3 regions of the Paenibacillus mucilaginosus 3016 genome follow, and region 2 is predicted to be linked to each of the others. Evidence: riboswitches for the same ligand, from Rfam matches in the RefSeq annotation. Region 2 holds a riboswitch; each other region holds the start of a gene.
What was found. Region 2 has a riboswitch for thiamine pyrophosphate ahead of thiS (sulfur carrier protein ThiS). Riboswitches for the same ligand answer to the same signal wherever they lie in the genome.
Positions count from the first base shown of each region.

Region 1: linked by a shared signal. The riboswitch ahead of PM3016_RS28225 (acetylornithine deacetylase) and the one ahead of thiS (sulfur carrier protein ThiS) in region 2 are both predicted to bind thiamine pyrophosphate.
Region 3: linked by a shared signal. The riboswitch ahead of PM3016_RS30075 (ECF transporter S component) and the one ahead of thiS (sulfur carrier protein ThiS) in region 2 are both predicted to bind thiamine pyrophosphate.

Region 1 is NC_016935.1:6,837,670-6,843,391, forward strand. Features, by position in the region: partial or broken gene PM3016_RS28210 (glycoside hydrolase family 43 protein) at 1-391, opposite strand, end outside; gene PM3016_RS28215 (GNAT family N-acetyltransferase) at 700-1,161, shown strand; gene tenA (thiaminase II) at 1,215-1,886, opposite strand; gene PM3016_RS28225 (acetylornithine deacetylase) at 1,921-3,198, opposite strand; TPP riboswitch at 3,422-3,522, opposite strand; gene PM3016_RS28230 (ATP-binding cassette domain-containing protein) at 3,569-5,533, opposite strand; gene PM3016_RS28235 (ATP-binding cassette domain-containing protein) at 5,527-5,722, opposite strand, start outside.
Region 2 is NC_016935.1:1,070,471-1,076,192, reverse strand. Features, by position in the region: rRNA gene PM3016_RS04775 (16S ribosomal RNA) at 65-1,601, opposite strand; gene PM3016_RS04770 (thiazole synthase) at 1,979-2,752, opposite strand; gene thiS (sulfur carrier protein ThiS) at 2,782-2,982, opposite strand; TPP riboswitch at 3,081-3,221, opposite strand; gene PM3016_RS04760 (nucleotidyltransferase-like protein) at 3,242-4,126, opposite strand; gene PM3016_RS04755 (DUF2614 family zinc ribbon-containing protein) at 4,261-4,614, shown strand; gene PM3016_RS04750 (glycosyl hydrolase family 18 protein) at 4,688-5,722, opposite strand, start outside.
Region 3 is NC_016935.1:7,291,118-7,296,839, forward strand. Features, by position in the region: gene tenA (thiaminase II) at 92-754, opposite strand; gene PM3016_RS30065 (energy-coupling factor transporter transmembrane component T family protein) at 841-1,635, opposite strand; gene PM3016_RS30070 (ABC transporter ATP-binding protein) at 1,626-3,194, opposite strand; gene PM3016_RS30075 (ECF transporter S component) at 3,194-3,787, opposite strand; TPP riboswitch at 3,939-4,044, opposite strand; gene PM3016_RS30080 (hypothetical protein) at 4,263-4,517, shown strand; gene asd (archaetidylserine decarboxylase) at 4,743-5,534, shown strand; gene PM3016_RS30090 (MFS transporter) at 5,681-5,722, shown strand, end outside.

The sequences.
Region 1 (5,722 bases), 3.0 Mb from region 2:
TACAGCGTGCCGTCAAGACACTCCCATCCCGCAGGAGTTAGAGGCCCTCCGATCAGCGGCACGAACGGCCCGAGCGGCGAGTCGGCCGCCAGAATCTGCGTGCCCCGGCAGCGGTCCTCCGCCTTGAACGAAGCGAACATATAATAGCGGCCCTCGTAGAGATGCACCTCCGGCGCCCAGAAGTGGCGGTCCGCCCAGAAGCCCAGCTCCGGCCGGAAGGCAGGGAACGGCCTTCCCACGACTCCAGATCCCGGCTGCGGAACACGTCGAACCCGACGCCGGGGCCCTGCCATACATTTTCATCGGTGGTTCCGTAGAGGTAATACAGCCCCTCGTTCTGCACAGGCACCACGAACGGATCGCGAATCCGAATTTCATCCCTGCGAAGCATGGTTTCATCCTCCTGACATCTGTGCGGCATTGGGCGGCTGATCCGTCCGCCCCAATCTAACCCGACTATAACGAAGAGGCCGAGATTCGTCCATCCACAGAGCCGACTTCCTTGTTCAAAAAACGGTGTTTCCCATCCGCACGTGATTGACAGGGATTGCCTGTACCGCGTATCGTGGAACCCGGAAGCAGAACCTGAACCCTTACCAGAATAGAACCAGAGTTAGAACCACCATTAGAATCAGAACCATGACCAGACCATACGAATGACTATAACCTCTTGACCGAAAAAGGAGATGTGTACGCACAATGATCGTCCGACTCGCTCTAACCGACCCGGAAACCGCCTCGAATCTGCTGAAGGTGCAGACCCCGTCCTATCTCGTCGAAGCCGAGCTGATCGGGTTCCACGGCATTCCTGCTCTGAATGACACCGTAGAGTCCCTGGCCCAATCCGGGGAGACGTTCTACGGATACTTCGCCGGCGGGGAGCTTGCCGGAGCGGCAGCCTACGAGCTCGATGGAGGCACGATGGAGATTACGCGGCTGGTCGTGCATCCGATGTTTTTTCGCAGGGGCATTGGAGGCTCCCTCATCCGGTTTCTGCTCGAATTGAATCTTGGGGTGAAAGGATACCGGGTGAGCACCGGGGCGAAGAACGGGCCGGCCAAGCGGCTTTATACGAACTGCGGGTTCAAGGAGGCCGGGGAGCTGGAGGTCGCCCCGGAGGTGTTCCTTACGCTTCTGGAACGGGGGGTTGCAGGCCAGTAAAAAGACCTCCCGCATGCCGTCGCAGGAGGCCTTCTATAGTTACCGGGGACGGATCAGCCCGCCGGCCACATTTGGCCGTGATAGGCCATGTCCCAGAACATGTACTCATAGCGGGTCGTGTTCAGGAAAATCTCCTCGAGCCTCGCCAGTTCCGCTTCGGAGCGCCCTTCCGCCAGCTCGTCGAGCAGGCCGATGCACCACTGGGCCAGCGCCTCGAACTCCTCCGAGCTGTACATGCGGATCCACTCGCCGTAATCCTCGTGGTCGGCCGCACCCGGAATCCGGCTCAGCTCCTTGCCGATCTCCCAGTAGCTCCACATGCAGGGCAGCAGGGCGGCGACGAGCTCCGCAAGCGATCCGTTCTGCGCCGCATGAAGCATGTAGTGCGAATAGGCCAGCGTGATCGGCGACGGCTCCGCCGTCTCGAGCTCCTCCTCCGAGATGCCGAAGCGGGCCGCATAAGCACGGTGCAGCGCCATCTCCTCATGCAGCGTCGAATGCAGCAGGGCGGCGAACTTTTCCATCGTCGCCAGGTCATTCGCCTTCACCGCCCCCAGGGCGAAAAGCTTCGCGTAATCGATCAGATACAGGTAATCCTGGATCATGTAGAAGCGGAATTTGTCCCGGTCCAGCGTCCCTGCGCCCATCTCGCGGACGAAAGGATGCGAGTGATTTTGCCGCCAGACTCCCTCAAGCTTGCCAAGCAGCCTCTGCGTGAATGTCATCGTTAACCCTCTCCTTGACTCGTAGTATCGATGGTTACTCCTTGGGCGTATGGCCCCATTCGTAGATAAAACGCAGCATCACCTTCGTATAATCGACGAGCTGCCTGACGGATACGCTCTCGTTCACCGCGTGGGCGTTCTGCAGATCCCCCGGGCCGTAGATCGCGGCCGGTATGCCGGCATCGGCGAACCAGCCGCCGTCGGTCACGGTAGGCGACACATCCACCACAGCCGGTACGCCGAGCGCCCCCTCGTGCGAGCGCTGCAGCAGCCGGACGGCCTCATGGTCCGGATCGACCTCCAGGGACGGGAACACCTCGCCCCGGTCCTCGATCATCGAAGTGCCGCCCCAGCGGAACTCCAGCGGATTCTCGCGCAGCCACGGGTCCGCCGCAGCCACCCGCTGCAAGTGCTCCTCGATCTCCCGGGCAACCCCTTCATACGTTTCGTCCGGGTAGAAATGCACCGTGATCCACAGCCGGCACTCGTCGGCAATGAACGCTGCATGGCGGCCTCCTTCGATCACCGCCGGATTGATCGTGTTCGTGCCCGGCTCGAAGCCCGGATAGCTCTTCATAACGGCCCAGTGCCGCTCCAGTTCCTGGAGACCTGCGATGACCTTCATCATCTTCTCAATGGCACTGGCGCCGTGGAGTCCTCCGCCTGCATGGATCATCCGCTTGCGCGTAGCGTCGTGGTGGGTGCGGGCGCTGCGGACCGTCACCCAGCCGGTGATCACGCCGCCCTGGCCCTGGATGTGCAGGTCGCTGGTATCGACCACCACGGCGAAGTCCGCCGTGTATCCGCGCCGGCAGCACTGCAGCGTGCCCGCTTCGCCGACCTCCTCGCCGATCACCGACTGGAAGGTGACGTCGCCCGGCAGCCGGATCCCCGCCTCATGCAGCAGCCCGATGGCGAACAAGGCGCCGGCCAGCCCGCCTTTCATATCCGAGGCGCCCCGGCCGATCAGGCGGCCGTCCCGCACCGCCGGCGCGAACGGGTCCTGGTCCCAGGGCTCGTCCTCACTCACCTCCGCCACGTCGATATGTCCGTTGACGATGAGGCTCCGGAAGCGGTCCGGTTCGGTTCCCTTGAGCACCCCCACGACATTGGGATCGCCGGGATACACGTCCCAGCGGTCGACGGAGAATCCCCGTTCCTCCAGATAGGAGGCGACGAAGGCCTGAGCCTCCTCCGTATTGCGTGCCGGCGGAGCCGGCGTGCGGAAGGCAATCAGCTTCGAGGCCAGCGCCAGAAGCTCGTCCTGCCGCTGCTCCACCAGGCCGGTTAATCGCTCGAGCGTTTCGCTCAGGGCAGATTGGAGGCCCGATGCCGGAGATGTCTCCCCGCCCGGCAGCCCCTGAACCGTATGCTTCGGTGTGTTCTTCACTTCCCAGCTTCCCCCTCATGTACAGGTTGGGCAGCGCCTTGCCTGAACCATGACGCAGAGCTTGAACCATGTGCAGGATGGAAAAGCAAAAAACCGCTCTCCCGAAGGAAAGCGGTTCATACATCCATGGACACAGGTGCGTGCGGCGGACGGCAGACCACTTCCCTTCGCTGGCATTACCCAGATCAGGTTCAAGGGTTAAGACCTGCGTCTCTCTCAGCCTTGGCGGCACCCCTAGTGTTCCTATCAATATTCCATTACAAACTCTTTTCTTCCGTCATGGTAGCATACCCTACGCCCAGCCGGCAACCGCAAGAAGTCCCAGAACAAGGACTCCGGAAGCGGCCAGCAGCAGAATGTCCCCCCGGTCCCACCGGATCGGCTCCCTGCGTCGTACGGAAGGCCCCTCGATCCGGCAGCCTCTGGCCTCCAGCGCGAGCGCCAGATCCTCCGCATGCTTCATCATGGAGAGCAGCAGCGGGATCAGAAAAGGCGGCACGTCCCGCAGGCGGATCTGGCCGGGCTTCACCCGCGCGCGTCCCCGGGAGCGGACGATCAGCGACATCCGGCCCATCTCCTGCAGCAGCTGGGGGATCATCCGCAGTAGCAGAGCGGCGTACAGGCTGACCGTGCCGACAGGAATGCCGGCACGGGACAAGAGGCCAAATACCTGCTCGAGCCCTTGGCGCAGCCCGCGCTGCCCCGTCACCCGCACGAAGACAAAGCCGAGCATCATCACCAGCGCCAGATTCGTGAGCTGGCGGAACGTGACGGAGGCCTGCGCGGCTGAGAACACGCCCGCAGCCCCGCTCTCCGCCGCCCCCCACTGCATGCCCGCCAGCAGGCAGGAGAAGAACAGGAAGAGCAGGTACGGCCGCAGCGGCTTCAGCACAGCTCCGGACGGTACGCGGAAGCGCACCAGGCAGAAGAGCAGCAGCAGGGCTCCGGCTCCGAGGCCGGCCCAAGTGCCCTGGATCAGCATGCCTGCGGACAGCAGCAGATAGACGATCCACTTCGCCACCGGGTGGCGGTGGAGAATCCAGGGATGCACCGGGTCCGGGGGCTCCGCATCCGTCAGCGCCTCGTCGGCACCGTCTCCCCGCCCTGGAGGGAGGGGAACGGCTGCGGCCTGGGCGGGTGTGCCGTCCTGCCGAGCGGTAGCTGCGCTGTGCTCGTCAGCCCCGGGCGCAGGAGGCGCCAGCGGGAGGACGGAGCCGCCGCTTACCGCGGCTGGCTCCCGCGGGTGTGCCGGTGCTGCGGCGGCGCAGTCATGTCCGAGGCCAAGCGTCTCGGCCACAGCCGCTTCCGGGCGGCCCGGCCTTGCGGCGGAAGGCTCGGCCGGGCCGCCGGGCGCTGCGGCGGCAATCGGGCTGGACGCAGCCGCGCCAGGCGCCTCGGCCCCCACCGCCACGGCCGCCTCCAGGCTGCGCCGGAGCGCCGCCGCGGCCGCCGCCGGGTCCGCCGGCAGCACACCGGCGCTGCAGCCCCGGACTGCCAAAGCAGCGGCGAGCCGCACCGAGGCCGGCAGCCCGACCCCTGCCGCCAGCAGCGGCGCCGGGTCGGCGCACCACGCCTCCGGCGGCCGGTCGCCCGCGACGGCCCCGTCGCGGATGACGATCACGCGGTCGGCGACGGGGAAGAAGGTGTCGAGATCGTGGGAAGCGATCACGACACCGCCACCTCCCCGCTTGTGGGCCAGCACCGCGTCCAGCAGCGGCGGAATGCCGCCGGGATCGATGCCTGCGGTCGGCTCATCGAGCAGCAGCCAAGGCGGCTTGACGGCCAGCGTAACCGCGAGCGCCGCCCGGCGTTTCTGCCCCTCGGAGAGCGTCAGCACCGCCTCCTCGAGTAGAGCCTCGGGCAGCCCCGCAGCCCGCATGCCCTCTTCCGTTCGCCGCCGGATTTCCTCCTTGGACAAACGGAGCGGCCGCAGAGAATACGCGAACTCCCTGCGGAGGGTCTGCGCGAACATCTGCCTCTCGGGATATTGGAAGGAGATACCCATCAGCCCGGGAGCTTCCCTGTGCAGCTTCTCCCCTTCCCACAGCGGGATCTCCCCGTACCGGATCGTCCCCGACGTCAACGGAGCCAAGCCGGCCAGGGCCAGCAGAAGCGTGCTTTTCCCCGCCCCGGTTCTGCCGATAACAAGCGTAATTTCTCCGGGCCGCAGATCGGCATCCGTGGGGCGCAGCAGCGGCCGGCGTGAAGCATCCCCCTCCGGATACACGGCGGCTCCGCGCAGCGAGAGGGTCAGCATGGAGCCACCGCCTCCGCCAGTTCCTCCACCGTCAGCGGCAGACGCTGAAGCGGCAGGCCGAGGCGCTGCAGCTCCTGAGCGACCCGCACGGCATACGGCGGCTCGAAGCCGAGGCTCTCGCACGGTGTGCCGCCCGCAGCCGACCGTTCATAGAAAAAAGCGCCCGGCGTGCCGCAGAACACCAGCCGG
Region 2 (5,722 bases):
GTCCGCAGCTCAAGGGCTGCTATAAGATTTGTCCGCCACCCTGCAGGTGACATGGACTCCATAGAAAGGAGGTGATCCAGCCGCACCTTCCGATACGGCTACCTTGTTACGACTTCACCCCAATCATCTACCCCACCTTCGACGGCTGGCTCCCTTGCGGGTTACCCCACCGGCTTCGGGTGTTGTAAACTCTCGTGGTGTGACGGGCGGTGTGTACAAGACCCGGGAACGTATTCACCGCGGCATGCTGATCCGCGATTACTAGCAATTCCGACTTCATGCAGGCGAGTTGCAGCCTGCAATCCGAACTGAGACCGGCTTCTAAGGATTCGCTCCATCTCGCGACTTCGCTTCCCGTTGTACCGGCCATTGTAGTACGTGTGTAGCCCAGGTCATAAGGGGCATGATGATTTGACGTCATCCCCACCTTCCTCCGGTTTGTCACCGGCAGTCACTCTAGAGTGCCCAACTCAATGCTGGCAACTAAAGTCAAGGGTTGCGCTCGTTGCGGGACTTAACCCAACATCTCACGACACGAGCTGACGACAACCATGCACCACCTGTCACCTCTGTCCCGAAGGAGGACCCTATCTCTAGGGCTTTCAGAGGGATGTCAAGACCTGGTAAGGTTCTTCGCGTTGCTTCGAATTAAACCACATACTCCACTGCTTGTGCGGGTCCCCGTCAATTCCTTTGAGTTTCACTCTTGCGAGCGTACTCCCCAGGCGGAGTGCTTATTGTGTTTACTTCGGCACCAAGGGTATCGAAACCCCTAACACCTAGCACTCATCGTTTACGGCGTGGACTACCAGGGTATCTAATCCTGTTTGCTCCCCACGCTTTCGCGCCTCAGCGTCAGTTACAGTCCAGAAAGCCGCCTTCGCCACTGGTGTTCCTCCACATCTCTACGCATTTCACCGCTACACGTGGAATTCCGCTTTCCTCTCCTGCACTCAAGTCTTCCAGTTTCCGGTGCGAACCGGGGTTGAGCCCCGGGCTTAAACACCAGACTTAAAAGACCGCCTGCGCGCGCTTTACGCCCAATAATTCCGGACAACGCTTGCCCCCTACGTATTACCGCGGCTGCTGGCACGTAGTTAGCCGGGGCTTTCTTCTCAGGTACCGTCATTCGCAGAGCAGTTACTCTCCACGACATTCTTCCCTGGCAACAGAGCTTTACGATCCGAAAACCTTCATCACTCACGCGGCGTTGCTCCGTCAGGCTTGCGCCCATTGCGGAAGATTCCCTACTGCTGCCTCCCGTAGGAGTCTGGGCCGTGTCTCAGTCCCAGTGTGGCCGATCACCCTCTCAGGTCGGCTACGCATCGTCGCCTTGGTGGGCCGTTACCCCGCCAACTAGCTAATGCGCCGCAGGCCCATCCGTAAGCCACAGGTTGCCCCGTGTTTCATGATTCCGGCATGCACCGAAACCAGCTATCCGGTCTTAGCTACCGTTTCCGGTAGTTATCCCGATCTTACAGGCAGGTTGCCTACGTGTTACTCACCCGTCCGCCGCTAAGCACCGAAGTGCTCCGCTCGACTTGCATGTATTAGGCACGCCGCCAGCGTTCGTCCTGAGCCAGGATCAAACTCTCCATTAAAGGAAAGCTGATGACTCATTTTGAAGCTTGGCAGAAACTCATCGCTGAGTCTCTATATTTAACACTCACTCGTTGTTCAGTTTTCAAAGGGCAATTCCGACAACAATCCTCATTTACAAACATTTGAAGTTTTGTCGTTTGTTGTCACCTCGTTTAGCGGCGACTTTTATAATGTATCACATCTGCCTATTCAATTGCAAGCTTTTTTTAAAAATTTATTTTCGGCCTGCGGCTTGTCGAAGAGTTTCGGACAAGCGGTTTGAAGCGGCGAGAGTTAATTTATCATATCCCCTTTTTAGATGTCAAGCTTTTGTAAACAAAAAAGAAAAGCCGTGTATGGAAGTCCACCCACGGCCTATAGTTAGGATTCCCTTGTTCTACTCAATCATTCCGATCTCAGGACTGCTGGCGGAAGCATAGCGCTTCTTCGGAATCCGGCCCGCAAGAAATCCTTTGCGTCCCGCTTCAACGGCCAGCTTGAAGGCCTCCGCCATCAATACCGGATCCTCCGCCCCCGCAACGGCCGTGTTAAGCAAAACCCCATCCGCCCCGAGCTCCATGGCAAGCGCCGCGTCCGCCGGACCGCCGATACCCGCATCGACGATGACAGGGACCTTCGCCTCCTCAATGATAAAGCGCAGATAGTTCGGATTAATGATGCCTTGTCCGGAACCGATCGGGGAAGCCCCGGGCATCACAGCGGCCGCTCCCGCCTCCTGAAGTTTGCGTGCCAGAATCGGGTCATCAGAAGTATACGGAAGAACGATGAACCCTTCTTCCACAAGAATCTTGGTTGCCTCCAAGGTTCCGACAGGGTCTGGAAGCAGTGTACGCGGATCACCGATCACTTCCACCTTAATCATGTCGCATAATCCGGTAGCCTTGGCAAGCCGCGCGATGCGGACCGCCTCTTCCACCGAATAAGCCCCTGCCGTATTCGGCAGCAAAGTGAACTTCTTTAGATCCAGCGTTTCCAGGAAGTTCGGTGCTTCCGGATTATCGATCGGCAGACGGCGAATGGCAAAGGTTAGGACTTCCGCCCCAGAAGCCTGCACCGCTCTGTTTTGAACACCGAGATCATTGAATTTTCCCGTGCCGAGCAGAAGCCTCGATTGAAATTCATAAGGTCCGATTTTTAACGTTTCGCTCATGGTCATTTCCCCCTGTACTGGTCAGTCTGTCAGCCCCCGCCGACAAAATGGACGATCTCAATTCGGTCGCCGTCGTTCAGCCTGGCATCTTCGTATCGGCTGCGGTCCACAATCTCGCGGTTCAATTCAACCACAAGAATCTTGTTCTGCAGCTTAAACACGGACAGCAGCTCCGCAACCGTCGCTGCGCCCTCCACTTCTCTCGACTCCCCGTTTACGATCAGATTCACTGCTTCACCCCCTTCAGCCATAGCCGGACAACAAAAAAAGGCCAGCCCGGAGCAGGGCTGACCGAATGTCAACATGGCGTTATGCGGCCATAGAGATTGCTAGCATTCGACCACTTCCCTACGCTGGCATAATCCAGTGACGCCCTTACTTCTTCGGGCTGCCGTATCAGGTTCCAAGGGTCAAAGAATCCGCTTCTTTTTCTCAGCCCCGCATGTCAGAGGCTCCCCTAGTGGCTATTTGGTTGTTACTGCCATTATATCACACGTTTGCGCTTTTAACATCCTTATATCGGAGTTCCAGCAGTGTAAGGTCTTCATCCATCGTATAAGCGACTTCTTTGGCCAGTGATTTCTTCACCAGCTTGTTCATGAGCAGCGGAAGCTCGGTGCGGATATCCGCCAATTTGGGCTGCTGCTGCAGCTCCTGCAGACTCCAAGCCTCCTCGCGGCTGGCCAAAACTTCAAGAAGAAGCTTGCAGCACCGCTCCATCTTCGACATGATCGAGAATTCGCAGGCAAGCAGAACCAGCTGCACCCGCTGTTTCAGCGTTTCTTTGCTGAGCGTCAGTTCTTCGTACAGTTTGTATACGCCAGGATTGATGTTCTTCACCTGACGCCACACGGTGACTTCCGGATGACTGCCGGATTCAATAATGACAATATGGGCCCAGTGATGCAGGGCTTCCAGAATATTATTATAGGCATCGAGCAGGTGGTCTTCGAGTATATATTCCTTGCTCTGCAGATAGCTTCTCAAGAACTTGGAGAATTCGATCAGCAGCTTATGCTCCCTGAGATCGACGGGGAATTCAAGGACTTTGTGCCGCAAACTCTCCAGGTACATCTCCCGGTCCAATAGAATCTCCCCTTTTAGAATCCAATAGATAATGTTCCGGTGTTCTCCATGAAGAATCAAATCGGTAAGCGTATCCGGACTGACCCAACGTTCTTGTATACGCCGGTCGTCTCTTATATAATGAATCTGTTGATGACTGCGCTCATTGTCGCGGCAGACGATCAACAGCAAGATATCAAATCCGTCGGTTACGGCCGAAAACGAAGAAGGGTTGTCCACCGCTGAAACGCTGATTACCGTCTGGTCCTGCCGGAACCGCTGCACCCAATCTTTTTTTATGGATTCCATGAACGAGAAAGCCTCCTGACAATAGGACACATAGTTCGATATTGTTTAGTTCTACATTGACACGCGGTTTCCTGCCATCGTCCGATGACAAACCTCACAATCTTCTATATCTCGCATGAAAGTAGTGAATGGGCATGAGATTAAAATCCAGTAAAGTGAACGAATTCCGGCTCTGGGGGCTGCTGCTGACCATGGGGGGCATGGCTCTGATGATCGTAGGCCTCGCCGGCATCGTATTCGAATGGGGCATTGCAGGCCGGTGGATCGCCGCGGTCAGTATGGTGATCGGCGCCATCGCCATGCTGGTATCCATGGGGATATATTTTGCGGCTGGCATGATGTCCACAAGTGCCACGGTGGTGGAATGCCCCGAATGCGGCAAACCGACCAAGATTCTCGGCAAAACGGACCGCTGCATGTACTGCAAAACGATCCTGTCGCTTGATCCGAAGCACGCCCCTGCCGAGAGCGGCAGCGGAACGCTGTAAATACACAAACAAGGGCTGTCCCGCTAGCAGATCTATCTGCTTGGGACAGCCCTTTCTTTTGCTGCAGCACCGATTAAGGCTTGAGCGTGCTGCGGATCCACTCCCAGGCATTCGGATTCTCGTACCCTCTGCGCCAGGAAGCGACTCCCGCCAACTTGTATTTCTGAGCCAAGGCCACACGGGCTTTCACGGAGGTTTCGTCCTCGATCCAGATCCGGTTGCGCTTGCCGTCTTCCTTATACTCGATATAGTTCTGTCCCGTCTCCTTGGAGAAGGTCTGCGTCAGCTTCTTCTCCTTCGTGATCCGCTGCGGCATATCCATGAATACCGCTTTCGCGTCGACTACCGTCTTGCCATTCTTGACGGTCTCCGTCCAGACCCTCGTGTAAAAAGGAATGCCCAGGATCAGCTTGGAAGGCGGGACCTCATCTTCCTCAAGCAGCCCGAGAAGCGACTTCTCCACCCAAGGCAGCGAGGCTACAGACCCGGCTACCGGACTGCTGTCCCAATGCTCGTCATAGGCCATCAGCATCATGTAATCGATCGTTTGGGCCAGTGCCTTGCGATCATAGAATTTGGACCAATTCGGGCTTTCCGACCGCGGTGTGACATCCATCGATACGACAAGTCCCTGTTCATGCAGCAGCGGCGTCAGCTCGCGGACGAACTGGACCAGGTTCTGCTTGTCCGACAGATTGACATTCTCAAAGTCAATATTAATCCCTTGAAGCTTGTACAGCGCGGCGTAGGAGAGAAGCTGCTTGATCATCTTCATCCGCTTATCATAAGTGGCCAGCGCCGCGGTAGTCCGTTTGGGATCGAACCCGTTGCTGAAGAGCCCCCAGATATGATACCCCCGCTCATGCGCCCAATTCGCATAAGCCGCATCCCCAAGGTTCTTGAGATTCCCTTCCCCGTCCTGAAGATGGAACCAGGTAGGCGAGATGACATCCAGTCCCGGCATCGGTCCGATGGCGGACGTATCCGGATTCTTCGTCAGCACGTGCTCCCATGTCACATGAATGGGACCCGTGAGCGGTTTCTGAGGTTCAAATTGGGCCGCCGCCTTGGGCTCGGGAAGCACCTCTGTCCCGTCATCAACCAGCGT
Region 3 (5,722 bases), 2.5 Mb from region 2:
CGGGATACACATTCTTCTAATTTAAATCAAGCACAGCCCGGACGGGCTGTGCTCTGCTTCACCAAACCCTGCCCCACACGGCCCCGGCGGCTTACACCGGCCAGGTTTCCTTCCGGTAGGCCATATCCCAGAACATGTACTCGTAGCGGCTGCTCGTCACGAAGTGGCGCTTCATCCGCTCGCGGTCCTGGGACGAGGCCGTCTCGGCCAGCTCGTCCAGGCGGGCGATCTGCTCCTCCACGAGCTCCCGGAACCAGTCGCCCCCGTAGGCGGCGATCCACTCCCGGTAGATCGGCTCCTCCGGCGTGCAGCCGGCCAGCCTCTCGCCGATCTCATAGTACAGCCAGTAGCATGGCAGAATGGCGGCGATGATGTCGCCGAGCCCTCCCGCGTAGGCTGCCCGCAGCATGTGCGAGGTATAGGCGTACGAGGTCGGCGCCGGCTCGAAGGCCGCCCGCTCCTCCTCCGTAATGCCGAGCAGGCCGGCGAACTTCTCGTGGAGCGAGAGTTCCGCGCCGTACGTGCCCTGGGCGTGAACCGCCATCCGGTTCACGGTGAAGAGATCGTTCGCCTTCGCCGCCCCCAGCGCCTGCACCCGGGCGAATTGGGACAGGTAATACGCATCGTTGAGCACATAGTGGCGGAAGGCGTCGAGCGGCAGGCTGCCGTCGCCGATGCCCCGCACGAACGGGTGGTTGAAGCTCGCCTGCCAGCTGGCATCGGCCGCTTCCCGGAGTTCTTGCGAGAATTTCATAAGATCTGCCTCCCTGGAGTGAATGGTTGAAATTAGGAATCTGCGTTATCAGGCCGCTGAAGTGTACGTGCAGGCTCCCGTCCCGGTTAACGGACGTCCGTGACGGACAGGAACGGCAGATGCCCGCCGAGCAGCAGGCCCGCCGTCCAGATCAGGAGGGCTGCCGCAGCCAGGACGAGATCGCTGGCGGACCAGCCGATGACATAGTAGTACGTCCTTCCCGCATCGGAAGAGAAGCGCTTCGCCTCCATCGCGACGGCGATCCGCTGCGCGCGCCGGATGCTCTGGGCGAGCAGCGGGATCGCGTGCCGCTGGATGGAATCGGTCCAGCCCCGGATGCCCCGGGCCCGCTTCACGCCTCTGACCTTCAGCGCCATCTGCAGCGCCTGGTACTCGGTGACGATCATCGGCAGCAGCCGGAGCGCCGCCATGAAGCTGTAGGCATAGCGCGCCGGGAGGCGCGTCTGCTGCATCAGCGAATAGAACAGCCGAACGGGGCTCGTCGTGAGCCCGAAGAGCAGGCCGAGCACCGCCATGTTCACGGTCTTGAGCCCGATATGCAGGGAACGGTAGAAGCTCTCCTCGGTGATATGGATCAACCCCCAATGCAGCCACGTCGTCTCCCCCTTGCCGAAGAACAGCATGGAGGTCGAGGAGGAGACGAGCATGAGCACGAACGGCAGGGACAGCAGCAGCAGGCGCCGCAGGGGCAGTCCGGTCGCCGTGTAGAACAGCAGCAGGTGCATCCAGGTCACGTGAAGAAGCACATTGATGTTGTGGGTCAACAGCACCGCGAGAAACAGGAGCACAGACAGCCCGATCTTGAAGGCCGGGTTGGCCCGGTGCAGCCAGGTCTCGCGGAAGGTCCAGGTCAGCGGCAAGGCGCTTCCGCCTCCTTTCCGGCAGCGGCTTCGCCGGCCGCTTGGAGCTTCCGGTACGCCTCCGGCGGCAGATCCGCCGCCAGCCGGCCCCCTCGGACCTCCCACACCCGGGTGGCGAACCGCGCCACGATCTCGGGGTCATGCGTGACCATCACGATCGCGCTGCCCCCTCTGCGCCACTCCTCGAGCTTCTCGAGAAGGGCGAATGTATTGGCCGCATCCTGCCCGAAGGTCGGCTCGTCAAGGAGCAGCAGCCTCCGGGCTTTGCCGGTGGCCGAGGCCACGCTGAGCCGGCGCTTCTGCCCGAGAGAGAGCTGGTACGGGTGCAGCTCCCGGTGGCCGGCGAGCCCGTACCACTCCAGCACCTCACCGGAGCGGGTGCGCACCTCAGCCTCCGGCAGGCCTTCCTGCCGGAAGTCCCACGCTACCTCGTCGAACACCGAGTGAGTGACGAACTGCAGCTCGGGGTTCTGGAACACATACGAGGCGTCCCCGATCACATCGTCGAAGCCCTTCACAGCACGCGGGCCGAGGTTATAGCGCCCCTGGGTCGGAATCAGCTGCATCAAGGCCTGCAGCAGGGTGCTCTTCCCCGCCCCGTTCGGCCCGACGACGGCAATCCAGTCGTCGCCGAAGATGTCGGCCGAGGGAATCTCTATCTTCTTCTCCCGGCCGTGGAAGCCGCAGAACGCCTCCAGCCGCAGCAGGGGCTGGGCTACCTGCGCGCTGCGGGCCGCAGACTGTCCGCGCTCCGGCATCAGGTCCGGACGGCGGTCGTAGTCCTCCCAGACCCCCGGGTACCAGATGCCGTACTCCTGCAGCTCCTGCCGGTGCTCCCGGAATACGCGCTGGGGCGGCCCGTCGGCCAGGATCCGGGCGTCATGCCCGAAGAGCACGACCCGGTCCACGAAGCCGGCGATCTCTTCGATCTTGTGCTCCACGATCAGCACCGTCCGGCCCTCCGTGACGCGCTTGACCGTCTCCCACACCTCGCCCGTGCCTTCGGGATCGAGCAGCGATGTCGGTTCGTCCAGGAACCAGACGTCCGGATTCAGGGCGAGCAGGGACGCGATCGCAAGGCGCTGCTTCATGCCGCCGGAGAGGGAAGCGATCGGGGTGTGGAGGTCCGGCAGACGAAGCCCGACCTGCTCCAGGCAGAGGCGGATCCGCTCCCCCATCTCTTCGCGGGGCACCTGGAGATTCTCCAGCACGAAAGCCAGCTCCTCATCCACGAACGGCATGCAGAACTGCGTGTCGGGGTCCTGGAACAGATAGCCCCAGGCGTCGGGAAGCTGAAGGGCGTCCGCTTTCATCGGCACTTCGATCGACTTCGGAATCAGGCCTGAGAACACCTGGAGCAGGGTCGACTTGCCGCAGCCGCTCGGTCCGAGCAGCAGCACCTTCTGCCCGCGCGGCACTTCCAGTGTCAAATCGTCGAAAAGCAGCGGGGCGCTGCCCGGGAACTTCAGCCGCAGTCCCGTTACCGAGACGGCAGGCTCCTGTTCCTGAGCGGACGGCCCCCCGCTGCCATGCGCTGTGTGCGTATCCGCTGCGTTCATCAGAGTGTCTTCTTCCTGTCCAGTGCCTGGTAATCGAGACTGCTCGCCGGACGCACGAGCTGGGTAACCCCGGTTTTTTCCAGTGCCTTCACGATCACATAAGCCAGCGGCCCGGTAATCACGAACGCGCCCACGAGGCGGAATACGATATAAAGCATCAGGTTCCAGCTTTGAAGCTCCGCGAGGTACAGCTTGAAGTAATCATAGACAATGGAGCCGACGCCGGAAGCCGCACCCGCCAGACCCGCGATCAGAGCCGTGTGCCGCTTATAGCCTGCAGCTGCGAAGACCAGCTCGGCCAGCAGCCCCTGCACCAGTCCGTACGTGAAAGCTTCCACGCCGTATTGGGAGCCCATGATCATCTCACCGGAAGCGGCGGCAGCTTCAGCGAGGAAGGCCACGCCGGGCTTTCTCAGAATCAGGAAAGCCACGGTGCCGGCAATGAACCACATGCCGTATCCGAGCTGCTCCAGCTGCAGACCCGGGATCTTGAGGACGTTGTACACATCGCCCCACAAACGGTAGATCACGGCGAAGACAACGGCTATGACGACCGTGACGAGAATATCCGTCAATTTCAAACCTTTGGACAAATGAATCCACTCCTTAAAATATAATGGAAGAAGCCGGGGCGATGCCGAAGCGGACAAGGAGCGGGGGGAATGACGGATGCCGGTATACAGCAAAAAAAGCCGCCCCCGTTGCTCGGAAGCGGCTTTGTAAGCACATGAGTAAACTAACAGCGTGCTACGCTCTCCACTTCCCTACGCTGGTATCATCCAGATCAGGTTCAGAGGGTTTAGGACCTATTGGTCCAATCTCAGCCTGTGCGGCTCCCCTAGTGACATTTCCCATCTTATCACGAAAGACCCGTTTGTCAATCCATTTTACGCATTCTGAAGATTTCAATAAAAATCCATGGAACCCCTAGCCTTCTCTTCCGGATTCTGGTACACTAGTCCTTGCTCGCTCTTTACGGATTCTGCATGAGTCAGAGAGTATTCATCTTGTGCTGCGGCATCTGCCATTGGAAGCGCTATCTTTAAAGAGAAAGAAGGAACGCGACGAATGAACGAAACCGTAACCGTACCGATTGAATCTACTCCTATTCTGCTTGGGCTCACTGCCGAGATGGTGTCGAACTGCACCTACTGCACGATGATCTCCTCCGACCCCGGGTACCGTACCCCTGTCTCCTGCACCAAGCTGTCCGGCTCCTGCTGCCCCATCCTCGTCAACCTCGCCACCTGCCTGACCTGCGGCGAGTACAAGAATGCATGCGGGAACGGCGGGGCATCCGCCGAAGGGACAGACGCTTTCTAAGCAGCAAGCCAGCCCTGATCCGGAGCATGGAATCCGTAACCGACATTGACGTTTGTCTTCATGACACTTGCATATAGGCCGCTTCGGCACGTTCCTCAGCCTCCGGGTGGAGGCTTTTCGTGCTGTCCGGCCGCGTTTCTTTGTTGATTTGTGTCCTCTCTTATGTCAAGATAAGCGTTAGATTACCGAATACTTACATCCAAAGAAACAGGTGAATCCAGAAGCATGAAGATATCGTTCTTTCGGCTGCTGACCGAGCTGTCGTCCCGCAAATCGGTGTCGCAGCTCACCGGCGCTTTTGCCAAGTCCAGGGCCTCCCGCTCCCTGATCCCCCGCTTTGCCAAGACTTACGGCATTCCGCTGGAGGATGCGGAGAAGGCCGTCCATGAATACGTCTCGCTCAACGACTTCTTCACCCGGCGCCTGAAGAGCGGCCTGCGGCCCATCGACGCTTCGCCGGAGACGATGGTCTCCCCCGTGGACGCGCTGATCACCGGGATGGGGCCGATCAAGGAAGGCTCGATCCTGAACGTGAAGGGACAGGACTACACGATCGAGGAACTGCTCAATCACAGTCCGCGGATGATCAATTATAAGAACGGCTTCTATTATGTGCTCTATCTCAGCCCGACCGACTACCACCGGATCCATTCGCCCGTGGACGGAACGATCATCGAGAAGGAGCATGTGCCGGGCAAGGTGTACCCGGTCAACGACTTCGGTTTGAAGCATATGCGCCGCGTGCTGAGCCGCAACGAGCGGCTGATCACCTACGTGGAGCATGAAGGCGGAGAAGTGGCGGTCGTCAAGGTCGGCGCGCTCAACGTGGCTTCGATCCAATACGTCGCCCCCCTGCCGGACCTGCTCGAACGCGGCGGCGAGCTCGCCTACTTCGAATTCGGCTCCACCGTGGTGCTGCTGACGGAGACCGGCACCTTCGAGAGCCGCAGCGACCTTCAGGTGGGCAGCAAGGTCCGGATGGGCGAGAAGCTCGGCTCCTTCAAGCGCCGCGGCTGATCATCCAAATGTAGTTTATAAACGCAGGCGCATGCTCGGGAGCTGCGCCTGCGGTGATTTTAGGCGGGTCCGCCCGCCGCTGGCATGAACAGCCGAGAGCCTCTTGCCAGGTGCCAGTGCCCAAATGACCGAGAGGAGCCCTGACCATGCAGCTTCAAACCGGGGCCGCCGCGGGACCTGCCGCGAAA